One region of the Rhizobium sp. AP16 genome, then DNA from elsewhere that is predicted to be linked to it. Evidence: predicted binding sites of a transcription regulator. Region 1 holds the regulator's gene; the other holds the start of a gene.
What was found. Region 1 encodes LexA, which represses DNA repair genes until DNA is damaged. Its sites were predicted from a motif close to TGTTCNNNNTGTGTTCNG; they were not measured.

Region 1 (5,913 bases):
GCCGCCGTCACGAAGCTCGACGGCTTCATGCGCGCCGGTCGAGGCACCCGACGGAACCGCTGCGCGGCCCAAGCTGCCATCTTCGAGGTAGACATCGACTTCAACAGTCGGATTGCCACGGCTGTCGAGAATCTCGCGGGCGATAATGTCGGTGATTGCGGTCATGATAGCTTCCTGCTCGCTGGGTTATAAATCGATTGAAATCGTCTTAATCGAAGTCGCGGAAATTACAATGCCGCTCCGCACCTCGATCTGGCGCTCCAACAGGCCGCGTATAGCAAGTTCATGTCAGCCTGTTGAATGCCGCTTAAAGTCTCAAGCCTTGGCGATGGCGTCGAAGGCCAGCAGCTTTTCCAGAAGCTGCGGCATGTCCTTCAGATAGACCATGTTTGGACCATCGGACGGTGCGTTGTCCGGATCTTCATGCGTCTCGACGAAAACGCCGGCAACGCCGACGGCGACGGCGGCGCGTGCCAGCGTCTCGACGAATCGGCGGTCGCCGCCGGTCGAACCGCCCTGCCCGCCCGGCTGCTGCACGGAATGAGTCGCATCGAAAATCACCGGCGCGCCCATGGCCGCCATGATCGGCAGCGAACGCATGTCGGAGACCAGCGTGTTGTAGCCGAAGGAGGCGCCACGCTCGCAGAGCATGATATTCGGATTGCCGCTGTCGTTCAGCTTGGCCAGCACGTTCTTCATGTCCCAGGGCGCCAGGAACTGACCCTTCTTGACGTTGACGACGCGGCCGGTCTTGGCAGCGGCAACGAGAAGGTCGGTCTGGCGCGACAGGAAGGCCGGGATCTGCAGGATGTCTACCGTCTTGGCAACGACAGCGCACTGCTCCTCGGTGTGAATGTCGGACAGGACCGGAAAGCCATATTCCTTCTTCAGATCGGCAAAGACTTCCATGGCCTTTTCCAGGCCGATGCCGCGCTTGCCGGAGAGCGACGTACGGTTCGCCTTGTCATAGGAAGACTTGTAGACAAGGCCGATGCCGAGCTTACCGCAGAGCTCCTTCAGAACGCCGGCAACCATGAAGGCATGATCGCGGCTTTCCATCTGGCAAGGGCCGGCAATCAGCGACAGCTTGGCGGTGTTGGAAAACAGAACCTTGGATGCGCCCTCGCCGACGATCACTTCGGAATTGGTGCTCATGCTATCTCCTCGAAGGCGAACAACGCGCCCTGTCCAGGGGCGGGCTTTGCCAGAATACGATTGTTCTTACGCGTGTATGTGACGCCGTTAGCAGCCAAATGCGACGATGTCACGGAAAGATCGCGTGTCTTGAAAAGGATTGCGCGCGCCCGAAGGCCGGGATCGACCGTTGGTACCGGAAAATCGTAAAAGGCTTCCATGCCTTGCGGGGTCAAGACCTCGATCCTGGCGTTCGCCGTCTCGATCGTCAGCCCAAAGGAATGCTCCGATATCTTTGATCCGTCGGCAATCCGTTCAAAGAAGCCCCGGAACACGGCCGGCTTCGGCGTCGACAGGGCGACCCGCGCAATGCCGGTCACACCATTGGCATGCCGCTCCAGGGCGCTGCGATCAGCCGGCAAAGGGTTGATGCGCTGGGCGCAGAAAGCATAGAAATCCGGCGAGCGCAGATCGGCCGCGAAAGCGAGACGGAAGCCGGCGATCGTTTCAGAGCCATCCGGCATACGCATCGGCCGTTCGAAATTCAGCATGCGCCCGGCCGACATGGCGTTGGCCAGGAATCGCTTGTCATCGGCGGCGGCATCCTTCGTGCCGAGAACGATGGCCGAAAACCCTTCCTCGCCGATACGAAAACGATAGGCCTGGTCGCGAGCGACGAAAACATTGCCTTCCTCGATGCTCCTTTCGTATTGCTCCTGCGACGCGACGCCCAGGGGCTCCAGATAGGTCTTGTCGGAAAAGAACACGCAGGCATTCTCGGTGCCGAAGGGATGGCGGGCATCGGCAGCGACGGTAAAACCGAGCTTGCCCAGCCGCTCCCGCGCCATGGCAATATTGACCGTCGGCAGAACGAGATGATCCAGCGGATGCGGCGATGAAACCATGGTTTCCCCCTTGGTGCATGCCGCAGGTTTGCGCTCTTCCGACGCTCAATTCAAGATGAAAACGCAGTGTTTAAAACCAGCCAGATCGCAAATGGGAGGGCGCGTTGTCGAATGCTTTGCAACTGCGCGGAAGCCGGAATTGCTCCGGGTTTCAGTGATCATGCAAAGATAGCCGGCTCCTATTCCCGCAGAATCGCTCTTGGTCGATTTCCGCATATGTTTCATTGATCAGCGCTGAAATACTCCGCGGTTTCGCTCACTCGGGACTTGTTATGTTCTCCTTTATTTAATGCGCCGGCAAAACATTCATCGAAAATTAGGGACTTGCGGAACACATATGGAACATATAGTGTCCGTTCTGGATTTGTTTCACGACACCTTCACGATTCTGGGGTTCAAATACGATGTTGACACGCAAGCAGCAGGAACTGCTTCTCTTCATTCACGAACGGATGAAGGAGTCCGGCGTTCCACCTTCTTTCGATGAAATGAAGGATGCGCTGGACCTTGCGTCCAAGTCGGGCATTCATCGCTTGATCACCGCTTTGGAAGAGCGCGGTTTCATCCGCCGTCTGCCGAATCGGGCTCGAGCGCTTGAGGTCATCAAGCTGCCGGAAGCCTATAGTCCGAGCCTGCAGCCGCGCCGCGGCTTCTCGCCAAGCGTCATCGAGGGCAGCCTGGGCAAGCCCCAGCCCGTACAGCCCCCCGCCCCCGCCAAGCCGGCGAACGACGAGAACAACAGCGCCGTTTCCGTGCCGGTCATGGGCCGCATTGCTGCCGGTGTTCCGATCTCGGCCATTCAGAACAACACCCACGATATCACCGTCCCCGCCGACATGCTTGGCTCCGGCGAGCATTACGCGCTCGAGGTCAAGGGCGACTCGATGATCGATGCCGGTATCTTCGATGGCGACACTGTCATCATCCGCAACAGCACCACCGCCAATCCCGGCGATATTGTCGTCGCCCTGGTCGACGATGAGGAAGCAACATTGAAGCGCTTCCGCCGCAAGGGCGCCTCGATCGCACTCGAAGCGGCTAACCCCGCCTATGAGACCCGCATTTTTGGGCCGGATCGCGTCAAGGTGCAGGGCAAGCTCGTCGGCCTCATCCGCCGCTATCACTGACAGGTGACAGGGGCACAATCGGTGCACCGAATGCGCCCGTTCGCCAATCATAGGCGCGATGCAAATTCCATGGCCGCGCCAGGGTATCAAAAGCGGTCGTGGCGATCGGCCTGTCGGTGCCGAGATCCATTTCGATGGATCCGGACCGCCGGAGATTAGCTCCTGTGAAAAGCATTGCCCCCGAGCGGCAACGATCGAGCCGCAGCCGAACGGGGATGACCACAATATTGCCTGTGTCACAGGCCGGGCCAAGATAGGCGGCATTCTCGATGGTGACGAGTATGTCGCCATTGTCCAGCATCGCGACGCACCATGCCTGCTTCTGACAGACAAAGCCGCCCTGCCCCGCATTGTCCAATGCCGCCTCCATTGACTTACGGACGGCATTCCGTTCCTCAGAGCTCAAACGGCGACGGGTATCCGACTTACTGATTTTGGGTAGCTGGCTGTCGGATGCGAGTATCATCGGCGGTTTTTGGTCCGTCATCGACAATGCTCCTTTCCATTGATCGAAGATGAAACTGGGCGGCTTTTCGCGATTGGTCGCCAAGGCGCCGTCTCGTAGCAGCGCGACCAACGTCCCATCCTCGGAAATCATCAGGTCAGGCTTTCTGACATCCGGGCCGAGCGCGACGGCTGCGACGGAACCGATGATTACGAGCGCACCAGCATGTCGCAGCCGTGTTCGCAGCAATGTCATCAACAGGAAGCCGGCAATAACAGCCGGGAACATCCAGGCCGGCTGTCGTCCAAAAGGAATATCGCCGCCCCAGGCGGCGACCGTCGTGGCGATACCGATGACGAGCTCCAGTCCCTTGCCGGTGACCTGCCAGAATGGAGCATCCAGGCCGAATGGCATCAGCAGCATCGCCGCCATGCCGAATGGCATGACGATGAAGGAGACGATCGGCATGGCCGCGAGATTGGCGGCGAGCCCATATGTCGCCAACCGGTGAAAATGCTCGATCGAGAAAATAGCCGTCGATGCGCCGCCTAGAAACGACGTCGACGCTATGCCGCCGAAAAAGCGCGAGATGAAGAACAACGGCCGCAATATCCGGAAGCGGGAGAAAACGGTTTCCCGATGTCGACGCCGCGTCCAGAGCGTATAACCGGACACCAATGCTAGGGTCGCCGCATAGGACATCTGGAAACTTGGTCCGAGCACTTGCGACGGCGACAGAACGAGAATGATGATCGCCGACAGCGCGACGTTTCGAAGGCTGATGGATGGCCGGTCGAACAGCACGGCAATCAGCATGATTGCCATCATGATGAAAGCGCGTTCGGCCGAAACGCCGAAACCGGAAATGAGGTAATAGGCGGTCACCGTCACCAGCGCGCCAAAGGCTGCAATCTTCTTTGTCGGCCAAGCCTGCGCAACGCCGAAAAACAGGCTGAGAACATAACGCAGGCCGACATAGAAGATGCCGGCCGACAACGCCATATTCAGGCCTGAAATGGCGATGATGTGCGTAAGGCCCGCAGTCCGCAGTGCTTCGGTCGTTGCCTCGGAAATTGCCCGTCTCTCATCGGTGACAAGGGCCGCGGCAAAGGCGCCGGTATCGCCGGGCAGCGTCCTTCTGATCCGGTCGCCGATGCTGTTGCGCAAACCGGCAAGCCAGATATCCGCCTTGTCGAGAACCGACCCCTCAACGATATCAGCAGCCGATAGCAACAATGTCGGCGTCCCATAGGCGAAGCCATTCGCGCCGATGCCGTTGAAATAGGCGCTGAAGGCAAAGTCGTTCAAGCCTGGCAAGGCAGGTCCTGCCGGCGGCGTCAGCCGCGCCCTGGTCTGGATGAGATCTCCAAGTTCAAAGGGTTGCTGCTGCTTGCGCACGAAGACGGTCACTCGCTCCGGCGGCCTGCGAATGGTCGGGTTTTCCGTTGCGTCGAGGGCGACGACATAACGCCATCGCTCCTTGTCGCTGGACTCACGTCGTTCAACGCGCCCGGTTATCGTGGTCGTCACCGCTGTATCGAGCATCACCGTCGATGCGCGCCAAGCCTCTAATTGTGCCAAAGCCATCCCGAAACACACCAGCATGCCGGCCAGAAGAAGGTGCCGGAGCCTCGGCCCGGTGTCACGCTTGAGAAAGAAACCGACCGCGAAAATGATGAGAGCGGCAAAGACAGCTTGCGGCGGCGGATCGGCGCCAGCGGTAAACCAGAAAATTGCTCCGATACCGATATAGACCGGCACAAGCAGGATCCCGCGGCCATAATCCGCCTCTTCTTCGATCAAACGGGAAAGGCCGATTCTGATGCGGCCAGCCGCGAGCAGAAGACGTACTGCAGGGGTGGCTTGATCCTGTGTTCGTACCGGCGGCGCTACTCCGACAAGAGCAGGAGTCGTCGCAAAGCCGCTGTTGCGATCAGCCACAACAGCGGGATTCAGGCCGTTCGACTGCCGATCCGGTGCCTCTAAATTAGGCATGCGCCCCCGCGCCCTACGCAAAACTACAGCTATAACGAGATATTTGCCGTCACCAGCTGGTGAATTCAACCGAAATCACGCGTGTGGCGGATAAATCACCTTAGCCGGCACGCGAGCGAGGCAATTTCATCTACCGCAGTGCCCAAAAGTTGATACCGCAATGCACAAATAGCTGTAAGGATAACTTGGCATTAGGCTCTGGATCATATAGCTAATCCCTAGTCGCTTAACCTTTTGGCGCTTTTTATGGCGTCAACCCCCCGCCAAATCTTGGAGGATCAGCATGACGGAACAAAGCGCGAAACTA
Region 2 (5,913 bases), on a different contig from region 1:
GTGATGACGAGCGCAAAGATCGCGCAGGCGAGACCGAGCGGCACCGTCGACATGATGATCAACGACGACAGCACACTCTCGAACTGCGCGGCCAGCACCAGGAAGATGATGATGATGGCGAAGCCGAAGGTAAGCGCCATGCCGCTGGAATTCTCCTGCAGCGTCGCCGCCTCCGCAAGCGGGATCAGCCGCGCGCCGGGCGGCAGAAGCGGCGCGGCGATCCGCTTCACCTCCTCCACGGCCTGGCCAAGCGACATATTGTTCTTGAGGCCGGCGGTGATTGCCACCGATGCCAGTTGTTGCTCGCGGGTGAGCTGCGGCGCGACCGCCCCCTCCTTCAGGCTGGCAATGACCGACATCGGCACGATCTTGCCGTCTCCGGTCTTCAGGAAGACGTTTTCGAGATCAGTCGGATCGTCGATCGGCCGCATGGTCGAGGTCAGAAGTACCGGATATGCCTCGCCCTTGACGAAAACATCGACGACGGAGCGACCTTCGAGCAGCGATTGCAGCGCCGTCGATAGGCCGGTGATGTCGACGCCGAGATCGGAGGCGCGCTCGCGGTCGATCGCGACGGAGACCTGTGCCTGGGTCGGCTCGTTGTTGAGACGCGGTGTATCGAACTGGCCGGTGGTGTCCAGCGCCTGCACCAGTTTCAGCGCCGCCTGTGTCAGTGCCTCGTGATCATTGCCCGTCAGCGCCATCTGCACACCGCTGCCGGCGCCGCGAATGCGTAGGCTGTTCGACTGGAAGACATTGCCGCGCAGCGCCGGCACGCGGGCCATCGCTCGGTTGATATCGGCAACGATGTCGGTCTGCGTGCGATGGCGCTCGCTCCAGGGCGCTAGCGTCAACACCATGAAGCCGGTGTTCACCTGCCCGTTCTGGCCGGAAATTGCATAGACATTGCGGATATCGCCGCTGTCCATCAAGGGCTGCAGGTTCTCCTCCACGCGCTGCAACTGATCCTTGGTGTAATCGAGGCTGGCGCCCTGCGGCGTGGTCAGCCGGAGCATCACCAGAGCGCGGTCCTCATTCGGCGTTAGCTCGCTCTTGACGCCCAGAAAGGCAAAGATCGCCGCGGCTGAAAAGATCGCGCAAAAGGCGATGACCACCAGCGGCGCATTCAGGCAAGCCCCGAGCGTACGACGATAGACACTGGAGAACAGCGCGCCAAAACGGCCGAGCACGCCGTGATCCTCGCGCATCTCCCTGGTCAGCATGCGCGAGGCCAGCATCGGACAAAGCGTCAGCGCCACGATCGACGACAGGCCGACGGAGAAAGCCAGGACGAATCCGAATTCGCGGAACAGGCCGCCCACCTGCCCCGGCAGGAAGGACAGCGGAATGAAGACCGCGGCAAGTGTCGCCGTCGTCGCGATGACCGCGAAGAAGACCTCGCGCGTGCCAAGCACCGCCGCCGCACGCGGCCCCATCTTTTCCGACCTGCGACGCACGATGTTTTCCAGAACGACGATGGCATCGTCGACCACGAGGCCGGTCGCAAGCACGATCGCCAGCAGCGTCAGGATGTTGATCGAAAAGCCGACCATGTAGAGCGCCGCCAGCGTGCCCGTCAGCGCCACGGGCATGGTGACCGCCGGGATCAGCGTTGCGCGCCAGTCGCGCAGGAAGAGATAGATGACGATGGTAACGATCAGCCCCGACAATATCAGCGCCAGGACCACCTCATGGATCGCACCCTGGATGAACACGGCGTCATCGCTGGTGATCGCGATACGGGTTCCCTCCGGCAGGGATTTCGACAGTTGCGCCACCACGGCTTTCACGCCATTGGAGATGTTCAGCGTGTTCGATTGCGCCTGCCGGATGATGCCGAGGCCGATGCCCTGCACGCCGTTGGAACGCAGGGCGGTAGTCCCGTCGCGGGGACCGAGCGTCACAGTCGCGACATCGGCGAGCCGGACGCGATCCTTGACGATCAGTCGCGAAAAGTCCTCGGGCGTCTGCAACGCGGCCGTGGCGCGCACGACGATATCCTGCCGATTGCTCTTCAACGATCCGGCCGGCACATCGAGCGCCGCCGTTGCCAGCGCCGTCGTCAGGTCGCCGATCGTCAACCCTCGCCCGGCAAGCGCTCCCTGATCGACATCGATACGAAAGACTTTCTCCTGATCGCCATAAAGCTCGACATCGGCAACGCCATCGACAGAAGCCAGCCGATCGGTGATCTCATTGTCGACGAGCTGCGTCAGGTCGTCCATGGTCAGTGTATTGGAGGTGACGGCAAGGCGCATGATCGGCTGCGAATCCGAATCCGCCTTGACGATCTGCGGTGCGTCCGCCTCGTCGGGCAGCTGCTCGGTGATGCGGCCAATCGCATCGCGAACATCGTTGGCGGCAACGGAGAGATCAATGGCGTCGGAAAATTCGAGCGTTACCCGGCTCTGGCCGAAGGAGGAGCTGGACGAGACCGATTTCAGACCACTGACGCGGGCAACCGCGCCTTCGATAACCTTGGTCAGCTCCTGATCCACCGTCTGCGGCGCAGCGCCGTCGAACATGGTTCGCACGGTCACCACCGGACGGTCGACATCGGGCAATTCACGCACCTCGACGCCAAAATAGGCGGCAAGGCCGGCAACGACCATCAGCGTGTTGAAGACCAGCGCCAGGATCGGCCGGCGCACGAAAAGCGCGGTAAAAGCCTGCTTGCCGGAACCAGTGCCTGTCCCGGCCCCATCGCCGGTATCGTTGCCGTGCCCCATCATTGCGTGACGGCCTCCGTGGCCTCGGCGACTTCGCGGGCAAAGCGCACGGCGCCGCCCTCGGTCACGCGCTGCAACCCCTCGGTGACGATCCGGTCGCCATCCTTGAGATCGGCCTGAACCAGCACCGCATCCGGATTGCGCTGCACGACACTGACACGCACCTTGGTCGACTTGCCGTCGACGACGCGCCAAACGTAGGAGCCTTCGCCATCCCACTGCACCGACAGCGGATCGACGGAGGGATAGGTTTCCCCGGCAAAGCGCATGCCGACATTGAAGGACATGCCGGCGCGCAGCTCGTCCGTGGCATTGTCGATGCGGGCGCGAATCCGCAAGGTACGGCTGGCGCCATCGACGCGGTTGTCGACCGCCTCGACCACGCCGGAGAACAACCGTCCCGGCCGCGCCACCGACGTCGCCTCGACCGGCTGATCGACCTTGACCGTATTGGCGAACCGCTCCGGCACCCAGTAATCGACCAGCACTTCCGAACGGTCGTCGAGCGTAACGATGCTGGTCGTCGTCGTGACGTTGTCGCCGATGACGACCGGAACGATACCGACGATGCCGTCAATCGGCGCGACGATATCCCGACGCTTCAGCGCCAGTTCGGCCGATTGCAGCGCCAATTTTGCGCCCTGCTCGGCGATCTCCGAGTCGAAGACATCCATGCGCGACACGCTGGATTTGATGGTGTGATAGAGCTGCGATTTCTCGACAGCGCTCTTCAACGCCACCTCTGCCTGGCCGCGAGCGATGATCTGTTCGTCATCATCGAGGCGGGCCAGCACCTGGCCCTGCTTCACATGATTGCCGGACTTGATGAGGATTTCGCGTATCGTGCCCGTTGCCTGCGGCATGACGACGACGGAACGGATGGCATCGCCGGTACCGATGGCGCTCAGTCGATCATTGACCACGCCGCTGACCACGGCCTCGGTCACCACCAAGGGCGTATCCACGCCACGCCGCGCACCGCCATTCGCTGCCTTCTCACCCTTGGTACCCTTGCCAGGCGCAACCGTCGCCACAACGGCTTCAGGGACGCCAACTGCCCGCAGTAATCCCGCCGTGCCGGGCACGAACGCCACGACCGCGACAATGCCCGCCGCTAGCAGGAGAAAAGACAAGGAAAGCTGCTTCCAGGCGGTCATGTACGTCTCCGGCTCATTGTGTCAGAGGCGATGAAATCGCGTCGTCAGTTTAATATGCCTCGCCGCGTCAGGCGCACTGACTGAGGCCAAGCATCAGGCAAGCGGCGATATAACGCAGGATTGTGCCCGATTTGTTGCACTATCGTTTTTTTGAACATATGCGGCAAGCTTTGCTGCGCATTATGACAAAGTTGTAATTTTGGCGGAGACAACGAGGCATTTCATTCGCATCCCCGCATCCCGGTTCAGGCACGAAAATAGCCTCTTTATGACCTTCATACACCGGTGAATGTGCACTTTTTGTTCTATTTCCAGGCCGTTTCTTTTGCCTTTCAGGGCAGAATCATTACATTGAGCCGCATGACCATCGGACATGACGACATTCCCTTCTTCGACGAGGAGCCGGAACACCTGGTTCCGCGCCGGGCCGCCCCAGCGCCCAGCCCTGCCAGTGTAGGCGGCGGCATTGCGGCCCGCGCCATGGCGGCGCGCGACGGCGGCCGGCGGCCCGACTATCTCACCGGCCTCAATCCGGAACAGACGGAGGCGGTCGAGACGCTGGACGGGCCGGTTCTCGTGCTCGCCGGCGCCGGCACCGGCAAGACGCGGGTGCTGACGACCCGTATCGCCCATATCCTCTCCACCAACCGCGCCTTCCCCAGCCAGATCCTCGCCGTCACCTTTACCAACAAGGCCGCCCGAGAGATGAAGGAACGCGTCGCGCTGCTCGTTGGCGGCGCGGTCGAGGGCATGCCCTGGCTCGGCACCTTCCATTCGATCGGCGTCAAACTGCTGCGCCGCCATGCCGAGCTGGTCGGCCTCTCCTCCAGCTTCACCATTCTCGACACCGACGATGTCATCCGGCTGATTAAGCAGCTGATCCAGGCCGAGGGCCTGGACGACAAGCGCTGGCCGGCCAAGCAATTCGCCGGGATGATCGACACCTGGAAGAACAAGGGCCTCAGCCCCGCCGATATTCCCGAGGGCGACGCCCGCGCCTTCGCCAACGGTAAGGGGCGTGAACTCTATTTCGCCTATCAGGCTCGTCTGAAGACGCTCAACGCTTGCGACTTCGGCGATCTTTTGCTGCATCCGATCAACATGTTCCGGCAGAATCCGGATGTCCTGAAAGACTATCACCAGCGCTTCCGCTACATTCTCGTCGACGAGTATCAGGACACCAACACGGCGCAATATATGTGGCTGCGCCTGCTGGCACAGCGGCCGAAGGGTGAGTTGCAGAATGTCTGCTGCGTCGGCGACGACGACCAGTCGATCTATGGCTGGCGCGGCGCGGAAGTGGACAATATCCTGCGCTTCGAAAAGGATTTTCCCGGCGCCAAGGTGATCAAGCTGGAGCGCAACTATCGCTCCACCGAGCACATTCTCGGCGCTGCGGCCCATCTGATCAACCATAATGAAGGCCGCCTCGGCAAGACGCTGTTCACCGATCGCACCGATCCCGACGACATCAAAGTGCAGGTGCACGCTTCCTGGGATTCCGAGGAGGAAGCCCGCGCCATCGGCGAGGAGATCGAGCAGCTTCAGCGCGGCAATTCCAGCGGCGTTAAGCACAGACTGAACGACATGGCGATCCTGGTGCGCGCCTCTTTCCAGATGCGCGAATTCGAAGACCGTTTCGTCACGCTCGGCCTGAACTATCGCGTCGTCGGCGGCCCGCGCTTCTACGAGCGCCTCGAAATCCGCGACGCCATGGCCTATTTCCGCCTGGTCTGCCAGCCGGCCGACGATCTCGCCTTCGAGCGCATCGTCAACACGCCGAAGCGTGGCCTCGGCGACACCACTGTCCGCGCCCTGCACGACTACGCCCGCGCCCGCGACATCCCGATGCTGGCGGCGTCAGCCGACATTATCGAGACCGACGAGATGAAGCCGAAGCCGCGCAAGGCTTTGTTCGACGTCGTGCAGTCCTTCCGCCGTTGGCAGGGCCTGCTCGAAAACACGCCACACACCGAACTCGCCGAGCAGATTCTCGAAGAGTCCGGCTATACCGACATGTGGAAGAA

Region 2: a site for LexA is predicted at 4,177-4,194, ahead of PMI03_RS20330 (UvrD-helicase domain-containing protein). Genes of this name have one in related genera too.

What each region holds. Positions count from the first base shown of each region.
Region 1 covers NZ_AJVM01000027.1:35,481-41,393, reverse strand. Annotated here, with positions in the region: gene eno (phosphopyruvate hydratase) at 1-165, opposite strand, end outside; gene kdsA (3-deoxy-8-phosphooctulonate synthase) at 316-1,155, opposite strand; gene PMI03_RS12085 (VOC family protein) at 1,152-2,039, opposite strand; gene lexA (transcriptional repressor LexA) at 2,444-3,166, shown strand; gene PMI03_RS12075 (ComEC/Rec2 family competence protein) at 3,147-5,606, opposite strand; gene gltA (citrate synthase) at 5,890-5,913, shown strand, end outside.
Region 2 covers NZ_AJVM01000065.1:456,659-462,571, forward strand. Annotated here, with positions in the region: gene PMI03_RS20320 (efflux RND transporter permease subunit) at 1-2,732, opposite strand, end outside; gene PMI03_RS20325 (efflux RND transporter periplasmic adaptor subunit) at 2,729-3,886, opposite strand; gene PMI03_RS20330 (UvrD-helicase domain-containing protein) at 4,247-5,913, shown strand, end outside.